3 regions of the Pseudomonas sp. MS01C9 genome follow, and region 1 is predicted to be linked to each of the others. Evidence: predicted binding sites of a transcription regulator. Region 1 holds the regulator's gene; each other region holds the start of a gene.
The links. Region 1 encodes FliA, which starts transcription of late flagellar genes. Its sites were predicted from a motif close to CTAAAGTTTNNNNNNNNNNNGCCGNTAA; they were not measured.
Positions count from the first base shown of each region.

Region 2: a site for FliA is predicted at 5,120-5,147, ahead of AC1M7R_RS23005 (methyl-accepting chemotaxis protein). Genes of this name have one in related genera too.
Region 3: a site for FliA is predicted at 5,057-5,084, ahead of flgM (flagellar biosynthesis anti-sigma factor FlgM). Genes of this name have one in related genera too.

Region 1 covers NZ_CM177073.1:4,187,426-4,195,214, reverse strand. Annotated here, with positions in the region: gene AC1M7R_RS19120 (chemotaxis protein CheA) at 1-2,238, opposite strand, end outside; gene AC1M7R_RS19115 (protein phosphatase CheZ) at 2,497-3,285, opposite strand; gene AC1M7R_RS19110 (chemotaxis response regulator CheY) at 3,304-3,675, opposite strand; gene fliA (RNA polymerase sigma factor FliA) at 3,842-4,585, opposite strand; gene fleN (flagellar synthesis regulator FleN) at 4,582-5,412, opposite strand; gene flhF (flagellar biosynthesis GTPase FlhF) at 5,527-6,876, opposite strand; gene flhA (flagellar biosynthesis protein FlhA) at 6,888-7,789, opposite strand, start outside.
Region 2 covers NZ_CM177073.1:5,060,754-5,068,542, reverse strand. Annotated here, with positions in the region: gene AC1M7R_RS23020 (circularly permuted type 2 ATP-grasp protein) at 1-1,152, opposite strand, end outside; gene AC1M7R_RS23015 (acyltransferase family protein) at 1,799-2,797, shown strand; gene AC1M7R_RS23010 (TonB-dependent siderophore receptor) at 2,860-4,971, opposite strand; gene AC1M7R_RS23005 (methyl-accepting chemotaxis protein) at 5,186-6,982, shown strand; gene AC1M7R_RS23000 (YbdD/YjiX family protein) at 7,314-7,511, opposite strand; gene AC1M7R_RS22995 (carbon starvation CstA family protein) at 7,528-7,789, opposite strand, start outside.
Region 3 covers NZ_CM177073.1:965,252-973,040, forward strand. Annotated here, with positions in the region: gene flgE (flagellar hook protein FlgE) at 1-400, opposite strand, end outside; gene flgD (flagellar hook assembly protein FlgD) at 429-1,151, opposite strand; gene flgC (flagellar basal body rod protein FlgC) at 1,167-1,610, opposite strand; gene flgB (flagellar basal body rod protein FlgB) at 1,614-2,021, opposite strand; gene cheR (protein-glutamate O-methyltransferase CheR) at 2,297-3,124, opposite strand; gene AC1M7R_RS04505 (chemotaxis protein CheV) at 3,178-4,104, opposite strand; gene flgA (flagellar basal body P-ring formation chaperone FlgA) at 4,183-4,947, shown strand; gene flgM (flagellar biosynthesis anti-sigma factor FlgM) at 5,121-5,426, shown strand; gene AC1M7R_RS04520 (flagella synthesis protein FlgN) at 5,475-5,942, shown strand; gene AC1M7R_RS04525 (flagellar brake protein) at 6,034-6,780, shown strand; gene AC1M7R_RS04530 (MFS transporter) at 6,956-7,789, opposite strand, start outside.

The DNA of each region.
Region 1 (7,789 bases):
GAGGATCAGCGCGATGCGGCCGTCGCCAGTGATGGTGGCGCCGGACATGCCCGGGGTGCCCTGGAGCATCTTGCCCAACGGCTTGATGACCACTTCTTCCTGGCCCACGAGCTGGTCGACGACGAAGCCGATCCGCTGGGTACCGACCGAAAGGATCACCACATGGCCTTCGCCCTGCTCCACATGGGCGGCGGAGCTGACCAGCCAGCGCTTGAGGTAGAACAGCGGCAGCGCCTTGTCCCGCACGATCACCACTTCCTGGCCGTCCACCACGTTGGTCTTCGACAGGTCGAGGTGGAAAATCTCGTTGACGTTGACCAATGGGAAGGCGAAGGCCTGGTTGCCCAGCATCACCATCAGGGTCGGCATGATCGCCAGGGTCAGCGGCACCTTGATGAGGATCTTCGAGCCCGAACCCTTGACCGAATGAATGTTGATCGAACCGTTGAGCTGGGAGATCTTGGTTTTCACCACGTCCATGCCCACGCCACGGCCCGATACGTCGGAAATCTCGGTCTTGGTGGAGAACCCCGGGGCGAAGATCAGGTTGTAGCACTCGGTGTCGCTGAGGCGGTCGGCGGCATCCTTGTCCATCACACCGCGTTTCACTGCGATGGCCCGCAATATCTCGGGGTCCATGCCCTTGCCGTCGTCGGAGATCGACAGCAGGATGTGATCACCCTCCTGCTCGGCGGCCAGGATCACCTTGCCGCTGCGGACCTTGCCGGCGGCCTCGCGCTCTTCCGGCGACTCGATGCCGTGGTCGACCGCGTTGCGCACCAAGTGGACCAGCGGGTCGGCCAAGGCCTCGACGAGGTTCTTGTCCAGGTCGGTTTCTTCACCCACCAGTTCCAGGTTGATTTCTTTCTTGAGCTGGCGAGCCAGGTCTCGTACCAGGCGCGGGAAGCGCCCGAAGACTTTCTTGATCGGCTGCATCCGGGTCTTCATGACCGCGGTCTGCAGGTCGGCGGTGACCACGTCGAGATTCGACACCGCCTTGGACATGGCTTCGTCCTGGCTGTTGAGGCCCAGGCGCACCAGACGGTTACGCACCAGCACCAGTTCGCCGACCATGTTCATGATCTCGTCCAGGCGCGCGGTGTCGACCCGAACGGTTGTCTCGGCTTCGCTGGTCGGTTTTTCCGCTGGCGCGGCAGCGGCTGCGCGAGCAGGTGCCGGGGCGGCTGGCTTGGCCGCGGCCGCCGGCGCAGGCGTCTCGGCCTTGGCTTGGGGCGCCTTGCTTTCCGGCGCCTTGGCAGCGGGCTTGGGCGCAGCCTTGGCGGCCGGCGCGGCCGTCGATGCGGCAGTGGCGGTACCGACTTCGCTGAACTTGCCTTTGCCGTGCAGTTCGTCGAGCAGCGATTCGAATTCCTGGTCAGTGATCAGGTCGCTGCCGGCCGCCGCGGCGGATGGTTTGTCCGAGCCCGGTGCAGAAGCGATGGCCGACTCCAGCGCGTCAACGGCGAACGTGCCCTTGCCATGCAACTGGTCGAGTAGCGCTTCGAATTCATCGTCGGTGATGTCGGAGTTGTCGCCTGCCGCGCTGGGGGCCGCAGGTGTTGGCGTCGGGGCGACGGCATCCGGGGCGAACTGGCCCTTGCCGTGGAGCTGGTCGAGCAGCGACTCGAACTCGGCATCGGTGATTTCGTCGCTGGCCGTGCCATCGGCGGCTTGCGCCGCTGGCGCTACCGGGGCCTGGACCTGGGCTTCAGCCTTGACGGCGCTCAGGGAGTCCAGCAGTTGTTCGAATTCGTTATCGGTGATATCGCCCGACTCTTGCGCCACCGGTTCTTCGGCGACAGGCTCTTCGACAGCGGGTTCTTCAGCCGGAGCGGCTTCGTCGGCCGATTGCGGCTCGGCCAGGCGCGACAGCGCGGCGAGCAGCTCAGGCGTGGCAGGGGTAATGGGCGAGCGCTCGCGCACTTCGCTGAACATGCTGTTGACCGCATCCAGTGCTTCAAGCACCACGTCCATCAGCTCCGAGTCAACGCGACGCTCACCCTTGCGCAGGATGTCGAACACGTTCTCGGCAATGTGACAGCACTCCACCAGCTCGTTGAGCTGGAGGAAGCCGGCGCCTCCTTTTACAGTGTGGAAACCGCGAAAAATTGCATTGAGCAGATCCGCATCGTCAGGCCGGCTTTCCAGCTCGACCAGTTGTTCGGACAGTTGCTCTAGAATCTCGCCGGCCTCAACCAGGAAATCCTGAAGGATCTCTTCATCGGCGCCGAAGCTCATTAATGGCTGCTCCTAAAACAGGTAGGTCGTGATGACGGTTAATCCCGGATCGCATTGGTGTCGTGAGCGTGCCCGGCAAGGCTTGCAACGCAGCATGGCGCGCTCTGGACTCCAACCTCTCGGGGTGCGCCCCACAAGGCGCAATCCGTCGTTACTCGTCGTTCATTTGGTAAGACCAAACCACACTCCTCGTGCCTGGGTCTTGCGCCTTGTGGGGCACGGCGCGATCGGTATTAACCGTTATCACGACCTACAAACTCAAAATCCAAGGCTGGACAACAAATCGTCCACGTCGTCCTGACCGGATACAACGTCTTCTCTTTTATCGGCATGAATTTGCGGACCTTCACCCTGGGAGAGATGTTTTTTTGGATCTTTTTCAGCGAGCATCGCCGCACGGTCATGTTCGATGCCCGCAAAGCGGTCCACCTGACTGGCCATGAGCACGAGTTTGAGCAGATTGCTTTCGACTTCGGTGACCAGTTGGGTCACGCGCTTGATCACCTGCCCGGTCAGGTCCTGATAGTCCTGGGCCAGCAGAATGTCGTTGAGGTTGTTCGCCACGGCGCGGTTGTCGGCGCTGCTGCGTGTCAGAAAACCGTCGACACGGCGAGCCAGCTCCCGGAATTCCTGGGCCCCGACTTCCCGCCGCATGAACCGGCCCCAATCGGCGCTCAAGGCCTGGGCTTCGTCGCCCAGGCCGTTGACCAGGGGCGTAGCGCTTTCCACCAGGTCCATGGTGCGGTTGGCCGCGGCCTCGGTCAGCTTGACCACGTAGGACAGGCGCTCGGTCGCGTCGGTGATCTGCGAGACCTCCTCGGCCTGCGGCATGTTCGGGTCGATCTGGAAATTGACGATTGCGCTGTGCAGTTCACGGGTGAGCTTGCCGACTTCCTGGTACAGACCACGATCCCGGGTCTGGTTGAGCTCGTGGATCATCTGGACAGCGTCGCCGAAGCGGCCTTTTTCAAGGCTATCGACCAGTTCGCGGGCATGTTTTTTCAGGGTCGATTCGAAATCGCCCATTGAAGATTCGTTATGCTCCATAGCTCCCCCGTGGCGCCATTAACCGATGCGTTCGAAGATTTTCTCGATCTTCTCTTTCAACGCCTGGGCCGTGAAGGGTTTGACCACATAGCCGTTCACACCGGCCTGGGCCGCTTCGATGATCTGCTCGCGCTTGGCTTCGGCGGTGACCATCAGCACGGGAAGGTGCTTGAGTTTTTCATCGGCGCGTACATGACGCAGCAAGTCGATACCGGTCATGCCGGGCATGTTCCAGTCAGTCACCAGAAAGTCGATGCTCCCGCTGTTGAGGACCGGGATGGCGGTGGTGCCATCGTCGGCCTCAACCGTGTTGGTGAACCCAAGGTCACGCAACAGGTTCTTAATGATCCGCCGCATCGTTGAAAAATCGTCAACGATGAGGATTTTCATGTTCTTGTCCAATTCGACCTCCAAGCAGTCTTAAACGTGTCCAGCACCTGAACGCGCCATTTCAATCAATCCGGCACAACACTCGACAACGGTCCGGTGCGCACCGTACGGCGACTGATGGGAACTTGCCCCGCCAACCTCGTCCGCTGCGCTCCCCTGCCCGCTGTCAGCGCGCTCGCCACTCCCCCAAACGCCCCCGCAAACGGGCCGCGCACTGGCTGTGTAACTGGCTGACCCGCGATTCGCTGACCCCCAGGACCTCACCGATTTCCTTGAGGTTCAGCTCTTCGTCGTAGTACAGCGCCAAGACCAGTCGCTCACGCTCCGGCAAATTGGCAATCGCATCCGCCAACGCACTCTGGAAGCGTTCATCTTCCAGGTCACGCGACGGCTCCATATAGGCACTTGCGCCATCCTCATGCAGCCCTTCGTGCTCGCCGTCCTGCAACAGGTCGTCGAAACTGAACAGGCGGCTGCCCAGGGTATCGTTCAAAATCCCGTAATAATCGTCGAGACTCAACTGGAGTTCGGCCGCAACCTCGTGATCTTTAGCGTCACGTCCGGTTTTAGATTCGATGGCGCGAATCGCGTCACTGACCATGCGGGTATTACGGTGTACCGAACGCGGTGCCCAATCGCCCTTGCGGACCTCATCGAGCATCGCGCCACGAATGCGGATACCGGCATAGGTCTCGAAACTGGCCCCCTTGCTGGCGTCGTATTTGTTCGCCACTTCGAGCAGGCCGATCATGCCTGCCTGGATCAGGTCTTCGACCTGGACACTGGCCGGCAGGCGCGCCAGCAAGTGATAGGCAATGCGCTTGACCAGGGGCGCGTAACGCTCGATCAATTCGTATTGGGCGTCCCGTGCCGATTTCTTGTAGAGATGGTTGTAACCGCTGGCTGTCATAACACGGGCCCTGCTGTTTGTTGCACGAGACGCTCGACGAAAAATTCCAGATGCCCGCGTGGGTTGGCCGGCAGTGGCCAGGTATCGACCTTCTGGGCGATCGCCTTGAACGCCAGCGCGCATTTGGAACGTGGAAAGGCTTCATAGACGGCACGTTGCTTCTGGACGGCCTTGCGTACGCTTTCGTCGTAGGGCACGGCCCCCACGTATTGAAGCGCAACGTCCAGGAAGCGATCCGTGACCTTGGTCAACTTGGCGAACAGGTTGCGTCCCTCCTGTGGGCTCTGGGCCATGTTGGCCAGGACGCGGAAGCGGTTCATGCCATAGTCGCGGTTCAGTAGCTTGATCAGGGCATAGGCGTCGGTGATGGACGTCGGTTCGTCGCAGACCACCAGCAACACCTCCTGGGCGGCGCGTACGAAACTGACGACCGAGTCACCGATACCGGCCGCGGTATCGATCACCAGCACATCGAGGTTATCGCCAATGTCGCTGAATGCCTGGATCAGGCCGGCGTGCTGGGCCGGGGTCAGATGAACCATGCTCTGGGTGCCGGAGGCGGCCGGCACGATGCGAATCCCGCCGGGCCCTTGCAGCAGCACGTCGCGCAATTCGCAGCGACCTTCGATGACGTCCGCCAGGGTGCGCTTGGGGGTAAGCCCCAGCAGCACGTCGACGTTCGCCAGGCCCAGGTCGGCGTCCAGCAGCATGACCCGTCGGCCAAGCTCTGCCAGAGCCAGGGACAAGTTCACTGACACGTTAGTCTTGCCGACGCCACCTTTGCCGCCGGTCACCGCGATCACCTGTACGGGATGCATGCTGCCCATGTTCGTTCTTTACCTTGTCTTACTTAGACGGAGGCCACATTACTGGCTGCGCGTTCATACTGAACATTGCATGGCAGACCATCGATGTAGGTACAAAAAATATTCATGATTACCTCAGCCGACCTGCTTGGTAGGGCTGTGGTAGATATCAGCGAACATGTCAGCCATGGCTTCTTCGCTGGGTTCGTCCTGCATTTGCACACTCACGGCGCGACTGACCAGTTGATGACGACGCGGCAGATGCAAATCATCCGGGATCCGCGGCCCATCGGTCAGGTACGCCACCGGCAGATCGTGACCGATCGCCAGGCTCAACACCTCGCCCAGGCTTGCCGTTTCGTCCAGCTTGGTCAGGATGCAACCGGCCAGACCACAGCGTTTGTAGCTGTGATAAGCGGCCGTTAGAACCTGTTTCTGGCTGGTGGTTGCCAACACGAGATAATTTTTTGACCGTATACCGCGACCGGCCAGGCTTTCAAGCTGCATGCGCAGGGCCGGGTCGCTGGCTTGCAGGCCGGCGGTATCGATCAGCACGACACGCTTGCGCAGCAGCGGCTCCAGCGCCTGGGCCAGGGATTGGCCCGGGTCCACGTGGGTCACCGACACATTGAGGATCCGACCCAGGGTCTTGAGTTGCTCCTGGGCGCCGATGCGGAAACTGTCCATGCTCACCAGGGCAATGCTCTGGGAACCGTACTTGAGCACATAACGGGCGGCCAGCTTGGCCAGGGTGGTGGTCTTGCCCATGCCGGCCGGACCGACCATCGCAATCACCCCGCCCTCTTCCAGCGGCTCGACTTCCGGCGTGGCGATCATCCGCGCCAGGTGCGCCAGCAGCATGCGCCAGGCCTGGCGAGGCTCCTCGATATCGTTGATCAGCGCCAGCAGGTCGCGGGCCAACGGACCGGACAGGCCGATGCGTTGCAGGCGACGCCACAGGTTGGCCTGGGCCGGGCGGCTGCCTTGCAGCTGGTTCCAGGCCAGGGAGCCGAGCTGGACTTCCATCAGCTCGCGCAGGCTGTTGAGCTCGAAACGCATCGAATCCAGGGCCCGTGGGTCGATACCCGGGGCGGGCGCGGCCGGAGCCGGGGCCGGACGACGCGGCTCGGCCGGGGTCGGCTCGATCAGCGGCTCGGCAGCGGTCAAGGGCAGGCCGGCAGTCAGCGGCTGGCCGGCGAACAATTGACGATTGGTGCCGGCGGCGGCCTCGCCTTCGCTGCTGCGCAGGCTCAATTCGGCCTGGGCACTGGCGATGCGCGACTGGGTCTTGCGCAGCTCATCCTCAAGTTCCATGTTCGGAACCCGCGGGGCCAACGCAGACAATTTGTAGTCCAGGGCCGCCGTCAGCTCGACACCGCCGGCGATCCGGCGGTTGCCGATGATGGCTGCTTCGGCGCCCAGCTCGTCACGAACCAGTTTCATGGCCTGACGCATATCGGCGGCGAAAAAACGCTTCACTTGCATAAACCACTACCTCAGCCGTTGGGCCCTACTGTCGCAACAATGGTCACTTGCTTGTTGTCCGGTATTTCCTGGTAAGCCAGCACATGCAGGCCCGGGACTGCGAGGCGGCCGAAGCGCGAGAGCATCGCGCGAATCGGACCTGCCACCAGCAGGATCACCGGTTGACCTTGCATTTCCTGCCGCTGGGCTGCCTCGATCAACGAACGCTGCAGCTTCTCGGCCATGCTTGGCTCCAGCAGAACACCCTCTTCCGAGCCTTGTCCTGCCTTCTGAAGACTATTGAGCAATATCTGTTCCAACCTTGGCTCCAGCGTGATCACAGGCAGCTCGGACTCAGTACCTACAATGCTTTGGACGATTGCACGGGACACGCCGACCCGCACTGCAGCCACCAGGGCGGCGGTATCTTGACTCTTGGAAGCGTTGTTGGCGATCGCTTCGGCAATGCTGCGAATGTCGCGAACCGGTACCTGTTCGGCCAGCAGCGCTTGCAGCACCTTGAGCAACTGAGACAACGAAACCACGCCAGGCACCAGCTCTTCGGCCAGTTTCGGAGAGCCCTTGGCCAGTACCTGCAGCAATTGCTGGACTTCCTCGTGGCCAATCAGCTCGCTGGAGTGCTTGTACAGAATCTGGTTCAAATGGGTCGCGACCACGGTACTGGCGTCCACCACGGTGTAGCCGAGGGACTGGGCCTGGGCTCGCTGGCTGATTTCGATCCACACCGCCTCGAGACCGAAAGCCGGATCCTTGGCGGTGATGCCGTTGAGCGAACCATAGACCTGCCCCGGGTTGATGGCCAATTCGCGGTCCGGATAGATCTCGGCTTCCGCCAGGATCACCCCCATCAAGGTCAGGCGATAGGCGCTTGGGGCCAGGTCGAGGTTGTCACGGATATGCACGGTGGGCATCA
Region 2 (7,789 bases), 870 kb from region 1:
GATCTGCGCCGCGGTCGCCGCCGGCCCCACCAGCATGCCGTAGCCGCCGGAGCCCTGGGTTTCCTTGACCACCAGGTCGGGCAGGTTGGCCAGCACATGGGACAGGTCCTGGGGCTTGCGGCACTGCCAGGTGGGCACGTTCTTGAGGATGGGTTCTTCGGTGAGGTAGAAGCGGATCATCTCGTCCACGTAGGGGTAGATCGACTTGTCGTCGGCCACGCCGGTGCCGACGGCATTCGCCAGCACCACATTGCCGGCGCGGTACACGGCGATCAGCCCGGGCACGCCCAGCATGGAGTCGGGGTTGAACGACAGCGGATCGAGGAACGCATCGTCGAGACGACGGTAAATCACGTCCACCTGTTGGGGACCTGCCGTGGTGCGCATGTAGACATGGTCGTCGCGCACGAACAGGTCGGCCCCTTCCACCAGTTCCACCCCCATTTCCCGGGCCAGGAACGCGTGTTCGAAATAGGCACTGTTGAAACGGCCGGGGGTCAGGACCACGGCGGTGGGGTTGTCCAGCGGGCTGGAGCTCTTGAGGGTGTCGAGCAGCAGGTTCGGGTAATGATCGATGGGGGCCACGCGCTGGGCCGCGAACAGTTCGGGGAACAGGCGCATCATCATCTTGCGGTCTTCGAGCATGTAGCTCACGCCGCTGGGGGTGCGCAGGTTGTCTTCCAGCACGTAGTAGCTGCCATCGCCGTCACGCACCAGGTCGACACCGGCGATATGGGCATAGATGCCCCGGTGCAGGTTCAGGCCCTGCATCGCGATCTGGTAACCCTCGTTGGCCAGCACCTGCTCGGCCGGGATGATGCCCTCCTTGAGAATGCGCTGGTCGTGATAGATGTCGGCCAGGAACATGTTCAGGGCCTGGACCCGCTGGATGCAGCCGCGCTCGACCGTCTGCCATTCACTGGCCTTGATGCTGCGCGGAATGATGTCGAACGGTATCAACCGCTCGGTACCCTGCTCGTCCCCATACAGCGTGAAGGTGATCCCGGCGCGATGGAACAGCAGGTCGGCTTCGCGCCGGCGTTGCTCGAGCAGCTCGGTCGGCGTGTCCGCCAACCAGCGTGCGAAGGCTTGGTAATGCGGGCGGCAGTCACCCTTGGCGTCATACATTTCATTGAAAAAAGCTCGGGGCATAGCCAACTCCCAGCCGCGTTCTACACGGCATTTCTTATCACTGCGTCATTCCAATAGTGCGGCCTTGCCTGTTTGGGTGAGCCTTGTTTGATGAGCCCTGGTTCTATGAGCACCTCATGGATGTCGGTCGCTGATCTGGCCTTTGCGTCTGGAAGACGTGCGCCCCCTTCAACTCTGCGTAGTGCCCCTCTCCTCTGTTCTGTGGGTGTCTGTTCCATGGAAGCCCCCGGTTCGGTGGCCACTGACTCAAGCCGTAGCAAAGGCTGTGCCCAAGCTCGAGGTTAGGCGCTTTCGCTGGAAAAACCGGCGCAAAATGGCGTAACCGTGAAATTTTTATTCGTTTGAGCGGCGAAAAGCACCTGATAAGGCTGCAAAGCCCTGCACGGCGCCTGACCAGGACATCGCAAACGGGTCGAATCGGTGCAGCGAAACGGATGAAGGGCGCTTGATGCCCTGAAACGGGGAAATTACTACCCACTGGCGATTTCGGCCTCCCTGCAAGCCGGCAATCGAACCAAGCCCATGTGTGTCAAAAGTGACAATTGTCCCCACTGGCCCGCCGCCGTCGCGCAAACGGCTGTCAACTGCCCGCAAAGCCCAATAACGTATCGCGCAAACGGATCAACTCTGATTAAGGATGATGCACGTGGGGGTCTTTCGGTTGCTGCTGGCAATGCTGGTGGCGATGTCTCATATGGGCGTGACGTTCATGGGCTTCAATCCCGGCGTGGTGGCCGTGATTTCCTTCCTGATCATCAGCGGCTTCGTGATGACCTCCCTGATCGAACGCAACTACGGCAGCGATGGGCAGATTGGCCTGTTCTACATCGACCGGCTGTTGAGGTTGTACCCTCAGTTCCTGCTTTACTTCGCCCTGTCCTGCGTGGTGATTCATTTCCTGTTGCCCGGCACACCCCAGGCCGCGGCCCTGACCCTGGAAAACGTCGCCACCAGCCTGCCGATCGTACCGCTGGGTTTCTATATGTTCGGCATCACCGTGCCGCAGATCCTGCCGCCGGCCTGGTCCCTGGGCATGGAAATGTGTTTCTACCTGCTGATCCCGTTCCTGATCCGCTACAGGGCGCGGGGCATCGCATTCGCGGCGTCCGTGGCGATCTTCCTGGTTGCCTCGCTGGGCTACCTCGACACGGATATATACGGCTACCGGTTGCTCCCGGGCGTGCTGTTCATTTTCCTCTGTGGCAGCTACCTGTACCGGGCCCAAGCCAAGGGCCTGTGGATCGCGTCGATGACCGCGGCTGTGGCTGGGTTGATGTGCCTGGGCATTGCCATGGGGTTCATTCCCCGCCGTCCTTTCAACGCGGAAGTCACCCTCGGCATCGCCCTCGGCCTGCCGGCAGTATTCCTGCTCGCCAGGCACAAGCCTCATCGGCTGGACGAACTGCTGGGCAATATCAGCTACGGGGTGTTCCTCAACCACTTCGTGGTGATGTACGTACTGCGGGCGTTCTGGCCGGTGGAGTACAACGCGCTGATCATCACGGCGGTACTGGTGCTGTCGTTCGCATTGAGCGGCGTGTCCTATTACCTGGTGGAGCGACCGGCGCTGAAGCTTCGCCACGCCCTCAGGTCAGGCGTCAGGCAGGACGCGGCGAAGCCCCCCGTCGGCGGCACCCCGGCTTAGCCTGCGACACCATGAAAAAGCCCGGGACAAAACCCGGGCTTTTCGGTTTCAGCGCAGCGCGATCAGAATGTCACGCTGGCGCTCAGGCGTGCGGTACGAGGCTCGCCGACGTTGACCTGCAGCTCGCTGCCGGTGGAGGACGGGTAGTACTGCTTGTCGAACAGGTTGTCCACGTTCAGCTGCAACGAGGTCTTGTGCCCCAGCACCGGAGATTCCCAGCGCAGGAAGGCATCGGCGACGGTGTAGCTGCTCAGCCAGAAATCGTTGTCGTTATTGGCGGCTCGTTCACCAACGTAGCGCGCACCGCCCCCGGCGTGCCAGGCGCCGAATTCGGCGGGGACATTGAGATGATGGGTCAGGTACAGGCTGGCGGTGTGTTTCGGCGCGTCGGCGAGACGGTGACCTTCGTCATCCGGATCGTCGAGGATTTCCGTATGGGTGTAGGCGTAGGTGCCGATCAGGTCCCAGCGGTCGGAAAGGCGACCGGTGATGTCGAGTTCCAGGCCTTGGGAGCCGACTTTTCCGGCGGCTTCGGAGACTTCGTCGACAGTAGTCACTACGTTCTTCTTAACAATGTCGAACAGGGCGAGATTGATGTTCAAGCCCGGCAACGGATCGTACTTGGCGCCAATTTCATAGCTGCGCCCCTCCTCTGGCTTGAAGGTACGACTGTCCTTGTCGACCACGTCGTTGGGCTTGAATGAACGGCTATAGTTGCCATACAGCGAAAGGGTCTCGGATGCCTTGTAGACCACGCCCAGGAATGGCACGAAAGCGTCGCCGTTATCGTCGCGAACCGGCGAAGCAGGAACCAGTCCTTGTGTAGTGTATTGATCGTAATGCTGGTAGCGACCACCAAACACCAGGATCCAACGATCATCCAGATGCCAGTTGTCCTTGAGATAGATGGAGCTGGATGTCAGTTGGTTGCTCAGATTACTTTGTGCCGCATTGATTCTGCCCGGCTCTGCCAGCCCACCGTAGACAGGGGCTGTGATGTCGAATCCGCCTTGCGCGACCCCACGATAGGTCTTGCCGCGATACTGATCGGATACCTGATTATCGACCCCCACCAGCAGGTCATGGCGTTGGCCGAACAGCTCCTGCTTACCAATGAAATCCCAACTCGCGTAACGGGTCTCATCATCGTAGTGCGCGCCATTGGCAGCCCTGCGCAGGATATTGCCAGTCAGTTGGCTCGGCTGCGCAATCGAAAGGCTGTACCGATCATTGTTCCAGCCATACGTCACGCGGGTTTTCCACGCCTCGCTCAGCTCATACTCGAAACGCGCCGTCGCTGTCTCGCGAATGCCCACGCTTTTGGCCCAGGGCTCGTCCAGGCGCTTGTCATAATCGATGTCCACCGGATGTCCATTGCGGAACACTGTGCCCCGGTCAAACGGATTGGAATATTCGTTGTACTCATAACTCAAATTCAACGAAGCCCGCTCACCCGTCCAGGCCAGCGAAGGCGCGACCAGAGTGCTCTCGTTGACCCCGTAGTTGCGCCAGTAATCTTCATGTTTGCGCTCGGCAATCAAGCGATACGCCAACCCTGTGTCTCCCAACGGCCCGGTGGTATCCAGGGCCATGGTGCCGCCGCCTTCGCTGTAGCCCGAGCCGCTCAATGTGGTGCTCCGGGTGTACTCGGGCTTCTTGCTGATCACGTTGATCAGGCCGCCCGGCTCCAGCGCGCCATACAGCAACGAGGCCGGCCCCTTGAGCACCTCGACCCGCTCGGTGGTGGCGCTGAAATTGTGCCCCAGGTTCGAGCGCACGCCATCGCGCAGGATCGAGCCATCGTCGTTGGTACCAAAGCCGCGCTTGACCAGTGAGTCCCGCGAGCCGCCCAGGGTGTTGCCCTGGCTGACACCGCTGACGAATTTCATCGCATCGTTCAGCGAGCGCACCTGATAGTCATCCAGGGTCTGCTGGGTGACGACATTGATGGACTGCGCCTCTTCCTTGATCGGTACATCGCTCTTGCTCGCCGTGCTGGCTTGCGATGCCGTGTAACCCTCGTCCTGAGTGATGCGGGTGCCCTGGATATCCGTGGTGGGCAGCTCAAGGGAATCCTGCGCCCACAAGGGGCTGGCGATGAGGCAGCAGGACAGCGTGGGCAGCACACGCTTGAAGAATGCGCTGCGGTTAGCGAAAGGGATGGAACGCTTCAAGAAAGGGCACTCATGGGAGGGGACGTTAATGAGAGCGAATATACTTTGAGAATAATTCCCAGTAAATCTTTTCCATCAAACCCATCGCCTTCCAACCCTATGAATCGGGCCGACTTTTGCAGAGTGATATCAAATAGCCCTTCCCCGCCTAAAGCTTTGGCGCTTTCGGTCGAATGTATTCCATTAAAAGATTTTTCCGCCCAGGAGCGACGGTATGCAGACGTTAAAGGACTTGTACGAGTCTATCGAAATGCGTTTTTTCGATACCCTCACTAAAAAGCTGTCGAGCCTTTTTCTACTGGTCGTGGTCAGCGGGTTGCTGTACTGGGTCGCCCTCAGCGCCCGTGCGGACATCGTGCTGCAGTTGCGCAATGCCCAATTGGACGCCGCCTTGCTGGGGCAGATCGAGGGGCGACTCGACAGCCTGACCCACGCGCTGCTGTTCGGTACGTTACTGACGGCGGGCATGATCAGCTTCATGGTCTGGTACTTCCGCCATCTCATCGTGCGCCCGGTCACAGCCATGACCAAGGCCCTGGAGGAAATCGCCAACGGCGAAGGCGACCTGTCCAAGGACTTGCCCCTGGTGACCCACGACGAAATCCGCGTACTGGCAGGCACGTGCAACCGTTTCCTGGCCAAGCAGCGGGAAATCATCAGCAACGTCCAGGCCCTGACCGTACACATCGCCGTGGAATCGGCGCGTTCGCTCAAGAACATCAGCGATTCCAGTGACAGCGCTACCCACCAGGCACGCTTCGCCAAGGAAGTGATGGACCAGAGCAACAGCGCCGTTGGCCGCATCGAGGAAGTCTCGCGCCAGACCCAGGGCATCTCCAGCACCACCGCCCAGAACCTGAGCATGGCCCGCGACTCCTACGCCGAGTTGCTCGAAGTGACCGGCAACATCAGCGAAATCTCCAGCAGCCTCAACGAGTTCGCCACGCTGGTGAACGCCTTGAACCAGCGCTCCTCGAGCATCAAGTCCATCGTCGGGTTGATCCAGCAGATCTCCGCCCAGACCAACCTGCTGGCGCTCAACGCCGCCATCGAAGCCGCCCGGGCCGGCGAAAGCGGCCGAGGCTTCGCCGTGGTGGCCGATGAGGTGCGGACCCTGGCACAGAACGTCAGCCGGGCCACCGACGATATCTCCCGCAACATCGACGCCATGCTGGAAGAAGTCAGCTCCACCCATCAACAGACCACCCAGATCAGCCACAGCGCCCGGGAAACCCAGAAAGTCGTGGAGCGCGCCTCCGGCCATTTCGAAAGCATGATCGGCGACTTCGAGTCCACCAATGGCAAGCTGGCGGACATCGCCGAGCATATCCAGCAGTTCGCCGATGCCAACACCGGCATCAACGAGCGAGTCACCCAGATCCACGCCGACAGCCAGTCCATCGATCAGCGCATGCAGCATTCGGCGACCGCCACCCGCGACCTGTCCGGCGTGGCCGAGCGGGTACAGGCGTTGCTGGGCCGCTTCGTGCTCGGCCATGGCAAGCTGGACGCCGCCATCACCCGGGCCAGCGAATGCCGCGACACCCTTCAGGTCCGCCTGCAGGCACTGCTGGACGAGGGGCTCGATCTGTTCGACCAGAGTTATCAGCTGATCCCGGGCACCGATCCCAAGCAGTACATGACCCGCTACACCGAACGCTTCGCCCAGGTCTGCCAGGAAGCCTGCGACACCCTCACCCGCAGCACGCCGGGGGGCAAGGTTTCGTTCATTGTCGACAGCAAGGGGTATTGCCCGGTGAACAACAGCTGGGTTTCGAAGCCACCGACCGGCGACAGGGCGGTGGATCTGCCGGTGTGCCGCAACAAGCGAATCTTCAACGACCCCATTGGCCTACGTGCGGCAGGCAACGTCCAGCGCTTCCTGCTGCAGACCTACCTGCGCGATACCGGGGAAATCATGACCGAGATCGACGTCCCGTTCTTCTTTGGCGGTCGTCACTGGGGCAACTTGCGCGTGGGCTTCGATGCGGCGGTGTTGCTGGCGGAGTGAGGGTGCGCTTACACGCCCCCCTCCCCCGGAAACGACTGATGCTGGGGGGAAGTCTGCTCACAAGCGGTGGATCAGCGACATCATCGTCAACTGACCCACTGCCATCGCGAGCAGGCGTGCTCCCACAAGGGATCCGTGGCGTAAGCAAATCCTGAGGTCATCCTACAAAGGGGTCTGAGGTGTATGCACCTCTTGAGCCCCCAGAAACAACTGTGGGAGCGAGCTTGCTCGCGATAGCGGTGGATCAGCGACATCATCGTCAGCCGACCCACTGCCATCGCGAGCAGGCTCGCTCCCACAAGGGTTGCATCATCCGCCGGCAATCAGCGGTTCAACAGCACTTGGGCCCGGCCTTGCCGCCGTAGCGGGCTTCCTGGCGTTCGCGGAAGAACGCCTCGTAGTCCATCAGCGGCTTGTCCGGGTGCTTGGTTTGCATGTGCTCGACGTAGTTGTCGTAGTCGGGCATGCCGACCATCAGGCGGGCGGCCTGACCGAGGTATTTACCGAGGCGACTCAAGTCATTGAACATCGTTGCAATCCTCTGGTTACGCGTCCGGCAGGGCCTGGAATGGCGCTTCTTTGTCCGTGCGCTCTTTCGTGCCCCAGGCGGCGATGCCGACCTTGAGCGCGTAGAACAGGATGCTGAAGACCACGAACAGGAACAGCACCGTCAGCGTGGCGTTGGTGTAGGCGTTGAACACCACGTGCTGCATCTGCTCCACGCTCTTGGCCGGGGCCAGGACCTGGCCGGCGGCCAGGGCATCGTTGTACTTGCGCGCCAGGGCCAGGAAGCCGATCGCCGGGTTG
Region 3 (7,789 bases), 2.9 Mb from region 1:
TCTTGCCGTTGGCGTCCACGCCATAGCCTTGCAGGCGTGCAGTGCCATCGCTGTTGGTGATGTAGCCTTCCTTGTCGGTCTTGAAGGTACCGGCACGGGTGTAGCTCAGGGAACCGTCGTTGCTCAGGACAAAGAAGCCCTGGCCCTGGATACCCATGTCCAGCACGTTGCCGGTGTTGTTCACATCACCCTGGCCGAACTGCTGGGAGACGTTGGCCAGACGCACGCCGTTGCCGACGGTCTTGGTGCCCGAACCCAGCTTGGTGGCCGAGTAGACGTCTTCGAATTCCGCGCGGGACGATTTGAAACCGGTGGTCGCGACGTTGGCGATGTTGTTGCCGGTCACGTCCAGCTGTTTGTTGGCTGCATAGAGACCGCTAAGGCCGATGTTGAAAGACATGTTGACTCCTTTTGCCGGTTAGTCGGCTCTACATACCAATAGTTTGTACTTTGGACAGGGCAATGCTGCCCAGCCCGGCCAGGTTGAGCATCAGCTCACCGCCCGTCTGGCTGATGGTCACGCTGCTGACCGTGGCCGGCAGGTTGGTGATCAGCGACGTGGCCTTGCCGTCGATGGTGGTCGAGGCCGCAAAGGTGTACGTGCCCGACTCAACCGTCGTGCCTGCGTCGTTCTTGCCATCCCAGATGAACGCCGAGTTGCCGGCCTTCTGGCTGCCCAGGTCGATGGTGCGGACAGTCTTGCCGTCCTTGTCCATGATCTTGACGGTGAGGGAGGACACTGCCGCCGGTACCACCACCGTGCCGTTGAGGCTCTTGGAGGTGTCGACCACAGCCTTGTCACCGGGCGCGATCACCGAACGCCCCACCAGGGACGAAGCCTGCAGCGCCTGGGACGAGTTGTAGTTGCCGGCGATACCGCTCACGGTTTCGTTGAGCGTGGTGATACCTTCCAGGCTGCTGAACTGCGCCAATTGGGCAACGAACTCACCGTTGTCCTGGGGCTCCAGCGGGTTCTGGTTCTTCAGCTGGGTAACGAGCAACTGCAGGAACGCATCCTTGCCCAGCTCCTTGTTGCCGGTCGCTGCCTGGGTCGCGCCGCCGAGACCATCGGAGGTGTTGTTGGTCTTGACCGAGGAGTTGGCCAGAATCTCGTTGAGGCTCAAACCGCTGGTAGTGTTGGTGACGCTCATGTGACTCGCCCCTTATCACTGACCGAGGGTCAGGACCTTCTGCATCATGGTTTTGGCGGTGTTCATCATTTCGGCGTTGGTCTGGAACGAACGACTGGCGGAAATCATGTCGGCCATTTCTTCGACGACGTTGACGTTCGGGTAGTAGACATAACCCTTGGCGTCCGCGGCCGGATGGTTTGGCTCATAACGTGCTTCGAGGTTGCTCTGGTCTTCGACTACGCCAAGTACCTGTACGCCCTGGCCCGCTGCGTCCTGGTCCTGGAACAGCGAGTCGCTGCCGCCGGACTGGCCGCCCTGGAACATGGTGGCGAACACCGGGTGACGGGCACGGTAGGTCTGGTCGATGCTCGACGAGACGGTCTCGGCGTTGGCGATGTTACTGGCGACGGTGTTCAGGCGAGTGGTCTGGGCACTCATGGCACTGCCGGCAATGTTGAATACGCTGGCGATCGACATGGATTACTCTCCGCGCAGGGCCGATACCAGCCCTTTGAACTTACTGTTGAGCAAGGTGAAGCTGGCCTGGAAATTCACGGAGTTCTCCGCGTAGTTGGACTGTTCCAGTTGAGCATCCACGGTGTTCTGGTCGATCGAAGGCTGCATCGGCGTGCGATACATCAGCGATTCGTCGCCGCTGCTCAAGCCTTCGGCTTCGATATGACGGCTGTTGGTCATGTTCAAGGCGAAGTGGCCGTTCTTGGCCTTTTCGTTCTGCTCGGCGAGCACCTTGGAGAAGTCCAGGTCACGCGCCTTGTAGTTCGGGGTGTCGGCGTTGGCAATGTTGTTGGCCAGGACTTCGGCACGCTGGGCGCGGAAGCTCAGGGCCTTTTCATGGATACCGAGCGCTTTATCGAAGCTGATGCTCATGTCGGAAACCTTTGGGTGACCAGAATGTACGTACGAATGGATATAGCAAGCGTCGTGCCACTTTCCAAAAGCCCATAAACCGGGGCTTTGCGGGCAGCGGCAAAGCGGCAATGCCAGAAAAGCGGCAATCGGCTGCCGCTTTTCTGCCGCTTTCATCAGGCGACGCGAGTCAAGATGTGGGGGCGAGCTCGCTCCCATAGGGGGATGGCGCCGGCTGGCCGGCAAAAAAAACGGGAGCCCCTAGGGACTCCCGTTTTTTTGACAACCCAAGCCAATCATTTCGCCTGGTAGATGATACCCGGGCTGCACTGGACCATCTGGTAATGATCCGGCAAGCCATTCAACGCTTCGGAAGCGCCGAGGAACAGGTAGCCGCCGGGCTTGAGGGTACCGTGGATACGCAGCAGGATGTCTTTCTTCACCTCGGCGGAGAAATAGATCAGCACGTTGCGGCAGAAGACCACGTCGAACTTGCCGAGGCTGGCATAGCTGTCCAGCAGGTTGAACGAGCGGAACTCCACCCGATTCTTGATCGGCGCCTTGACCACCCAGCGGCCCGGCCCCTTCGTGTCGAAATAGCGTTGCAGGCGATCCGGCGACAGGCCGCGGCCGATGGCCAGGCTGTCGTATTCGCCGGTCTTGCAGTTGTTGAGCATGGTCCCGGACAGATCGGTGGCGACGATTTGCACGCCGCCCTTCAACTGGCCGATGTTGGTCCGCTCGAATTCGTCGATGGACATCGAGATCGAATACGGCTCCTGGCCCGACGAACAGGCCGCCGACCAGATCCGCAGGCGTTGGCCCGGGCTGGCCTTGATGGCCGCCGGCAAGACCTTGCTCTTCAACACCTCGAAGGGATAGGTATCGCGAAACCACAGGGTTTCGTTGGTGGTCATGGCGTCCACCACCATTTCGCGCAAACCGCTGCGCGGTTGGGTCTGGATACGTTGCACCAGCTCACCCAACGACTTGAGGCCCTGTTGCTCCATCAATTTGTTGAGACGGCTCGACACCAGGTATTGCTTGTTTTCACCAAGCAAGATGCCACAGGCTTTTTCCAGGAAGACCCGGAACTGTTCGAAATCCAAATTACCCGTAGACAAGATACCGCCTCTTTCATTGTGTTGATTTGCCGGGCGCAAGACGCGCCCGACCTTTATTCCGCGGCCTTGATCCGGTCGACCACCCTGGAAGCCAGGTCATCGGGCCGGAACTTGGCGAGAAAATCGTCGGCGCCGACTTTCTTGACCATCGCCTGGTTGAACACCCCGGACAACGACGTATGCAGGATGATGTGCAGTTTCTGCATGCGCGGATCGCTGCGGATTTCCGACGTCAGCGTGTAGCCGTCCATCTCTGGCATTTCGATGTCGGAAATCATCATCAGGAACTCTTCTTCCGGCTTCTTGCCATCGTCGACCAGGCTGCGCAGGTAGTCCAGCGCTTGCCGGCCGTCGTTCAATGCCACGACCTCGACACCGACGGTCTGCAGGCAACGGGTCACCTGCTTGCGCGCCACCGATGAGTCATCGACGGTCAGCACGCGCATCGAGATGGCCTTGTGCTGGGTTTCGGCATCCACCACGCCCACGGAGATGGTCTCCGGCGTCGGGGCCACTTCGGCGAGGATTTTCTCCACGTCGATGATTTCCACCAACTGGTTGTCGACCCGGGTCACCGCCGTCAGGTAGTGATCACGGCCCGTGCCCTTGGGCGGCGGATGGATCTCCTCCCAGTTCATGTTGACGATGCGTTCCACCGAGCGCACCAGGAAACCCTGGGTCTTGGTGTTGTACTCGGTGATGATCACAAACGGATTGCTCTGATCCAGCAGCGCACCGGCACCAGTGGCCATCGCCAGATCGAGAATCGGGATGGTCGCTCCCCGGATATTCGCCACACCGCACACGACGGGACTGGATTTTGGCATCAACGTCAGCTTGGGGCATTGCAGCACCTCACGGACCTTGAACACGTTAATCCCATACAACTGTTGGCCATCGAGACGGAACAACAACAGCTCCAGGCGATTCTGACCGACCAGCTGCGTGCGCTGGTTTACCGAATCCATCACTCCCGCCATGCCCTGACTCCTACCTAACGCTAATGTGTCCGACGCGCATTCATCACTAAACGGCACGGGGCTTGCTATTCAACCGGCATGAACGCACAAACGACATTTTCTCGACGCTTGACCACTCATTGCCGCCACTGGCTAGGTGCGCTGCTGGCTGTCTGCCTGTTCGCCTCGGGCGGCCGTGCCCTCGCCGATGCTCCGGTTACCTTGCCTGATCTCCTTATCGGCGTCACTCAGGGCTTTCTTGAATTCACCGTAGAAGACTACCTGGCCTCCAGTCAAACCGAAGGTCGTTATGAAATCGAAGTCAACCAGCTCGATCCCCGCCTGCGCATGCCAATGTGCGACAAGGAATTGACTGCCTCGCTGGAGAGCCCGGCCAGGCCCCTGGGGCGGGTCACGGTAAAGGTTCGTTGCGACAGCGCCGCGCCGTGGACGGTGTTCGTGCCAGCCCAGGTGCGCCTGTACCGCGAGATCGTCACCACGACCCGCCCACTCAAGCGGGCCGGCATCGTCGAGCCACAGGACGTGACGCTGCGTGAACGCGACGTCAGCCAGATCACCCAAGGCTTCCTGACCTCCGTCGACGAAGCCATCGGTCAGAAACTTGTCCGACCAATGGTAGCCGATCAGGTGGTAACCCTCGTGCACCTGGAACAGGCCGAAGTGGTTCGCAAGGGCGATCAGGTCGTCATCACCGCCCGTAGCGGCACCCTGGCCGTAAGAATGCCGGGCGAGGCGCTGTCCAACGGCGGCATGCGTGAGCAGATCCGAGTGAAAAACCTCAACTCCCAACGCGTCATCAAGGCGCAAGTGATGGCCCCAGGCCAAGTGGAAGTGGCTATGTAGCGATCCGGTAGAGACGGGTAGAAAGCTGGCGCTTGCCCCCGCCGTTCCCTAGACTGTGCCTTATGCCAAGGCAAGCGCAGACGTGCGCACGTTCATTGAATAAATGAGCCTAAAGTTTTTTTGGGAATGGCCGAGAACATGGCAAGCGTCCAAATACCCAGAGGTTTTTTACCATGGTCATCGATTTCAATCGTTTAAACAGCTCTTCACCCCTGACAGGCACCACGCGCACCAACGCCAGCAAGGAAACCGAAAAATCCTCGCCGGTCGAGCAAGCCACCACTGTCAGCAATGGGGAGTCGGTACACCTCAGCGATGAGGCTCAACAGTTGCAGAAGGTCACTGACAAGCTGCGCGATCTACCTGTTGTCGACAAAGGCCGCGTGGCCGAGTTGAAGGCAGCAATCGCCGATGGCAGCTACAAAGTCGACAGCAACCGTGTAGCCAGCAAACTGCTCAACTTCGAAGCCCAGCGCTAGGCAGCCGCCTGCGCCAGGCTTTTGGACGCTTAAGACCCAAGGCCAGCCATGCACGACACTACTTTATTGCAACTGATCATCGACGACTTCGTTCCAGTCCAGCAGTTACTGGAACTTTTGCAGACCGAATCCCTGGCGCTGCACGGTCGCGACATGCCGCTGCTGGAAAATATTCTGGCGCAGAAACAGGCATTGATCATTTTGCTCGATCAGCATGGCCGCAAGCGCAGCGAGATTCTCGCCAGCCTCAACCTGCCCACCAACCAGGGTGGACTGGAGCAACTGGCGAGCCAGTCGCCCATCGGCGATCAATTGTTGTCCCAAAGCGCGGCGCTCAACGACCTGCTCGCCCAATGCCAGGCCGCCAACGCCAAGAACGGCCAGTCGATCCAGGTCCAGCAGGCCGCTACCGCCAACCAGTTGCGCATCCTCAATGGCGGTGAAATCCCGACGCTTTACGATGCTCGCGGCTCGACCGCAAAAATGGTCAAGCATCGCCCGCTCAGCCAGGCATGAAACGAACGATGCCTGCGCTCTATCAACGTGCGATACATGCTGGCAAAATGCTGGCTATTCGTAGTCGTATTTAGCCTGGAGATTGACCCCCGTGTTCAATGCCTCAAACGCGGATGATGCTCCGCAGCCCCCCAAGGTTCTCACCACGCCTCTGGAAATCTCCGGCAACCTGAGGATGCTGCAAGAAAGCCATGATCCGCTGATCATCACCTTCCATGAACGCAGCCAGCGCTTCCAGAGTTACCTGGTCGATGTCGACCGCGAGAAGAACGCCCTCGCCCTGGACGAAATGATCCCCCGCGACGGAGAACGCTTCCTGCTGGCAGGCGAGCCGTTCCGGGTCGAGGGTTTCCATGATGGCGTGCGCATCGCATGGGAAGGCAACGGGCCGTTGACCATCGAAGACTCCAGCGACGGTCGCTGCTATCGCGGCGCCCTGCCCGAGGAAGTGGTCTACCACCAGCGTCGCAATGCCTTCCGTGCCGCCTTGAAACTGGCGCAACTGGTGAGCATCGAACTGGGTGGCGAGAAGCTCAAGTCACCGGTGGACGGCAAGCTGCTGGATATTTCCGCTACCGGCTGCAAGCTGCGCTTCGAGGGCGACATTACCGAACGCCTGCAATTGGGCCAGGTCTACGAACGCTTCATCGCCGCCCTGCCGTTCGGCAACATGACCGCACCGGTCGAACTGCGCTACCTGCATTTTGAAGAAAGGATCAACACCACCTTCGCCGGCGTGCGCTTCCACAATATCAGTGGCCTGGTGCAGCGCCAGGTCGAGCGCTTCGTCTATCAGCTACAGCGCGAAGCCCGTCGTTTCGATAAAGACGATCTCTGATCATCCGGGCATAAAAAACGGGCAGCCTCCACAGGGACTGCCCGTTTTTTTATGCCGTTTAGATCCGAATGCTACTGCGTCTGGGCCGACCTCATCGCGAGCAGGGCTCGCCTCCCAGCGTGTCCACCACCAATCCCGATGGGAGCGAGCCTGCTCGCGATGAGAACACCACGGTCTACTTGACCGGCTCCTCCACCGACGCTTCAGCGGCCGGTTCCTGCTCCGTCGCCGGCGTCTGCATCTGTTCCTGTACCACCTGCTCATCGACTCGCGGATCGAGACATGCCACCAACGGCGAACTGGACATGCTGTCCGGCATCGCCACGTGATGCAGCGGCGCGTCGTCGACCTGATGCAGGTTGGTCACCGCTTTGGGCCGGATGCGCCATACCAGAATCAACGCGAAGAAAGCAAAGAAGCCATACAGCATATGGCTGCCGAACGTCTTCATCAGCACGCCGGCCACCAACGGTCCGATACTGGCGCCGACACCATAGGTCACCAGCAGCATCGCCGTCAGCGAGACCCGGCGATCGCCTTCGACATGGTCGTTGGAAAATGCCACCGCCAGTGGATACAGGCAGAACTGAACCAGCGAACAGAGAAAGCCGGCGACGAACAGCATCTCAAGGGGCACCTTGGGCAGAATTGCCAGCGGCAACGCGCAGATCGCCAGGACCAGCGCAAAGCAACGGATCAGCAGCGCCCGGTCATAACGGTCGGACAACCAGCCCAGCGGCCACTGCACCAGCAACCCGGCAAAAATGCAGCTACCCATGAACAGACCGACCTGCTCGGTGGAAAGCCCCTGCTGAGAGGCGTACAACGGCGCCAGGCCATAGAACGAGCCGGCGATCAGCCCGGAACCCAGCACCGTGCTCAATGACTGTGGCACGCGCTTGATGAAGAAACGCGGTTCCATGGGAGCCGGACGCATCGGTGCCGGGTGAATCCGCCGGGTCAGCGCCACCGGCACCAGGCAGAGGGCGAAGCACAAGGCCACCAGCAT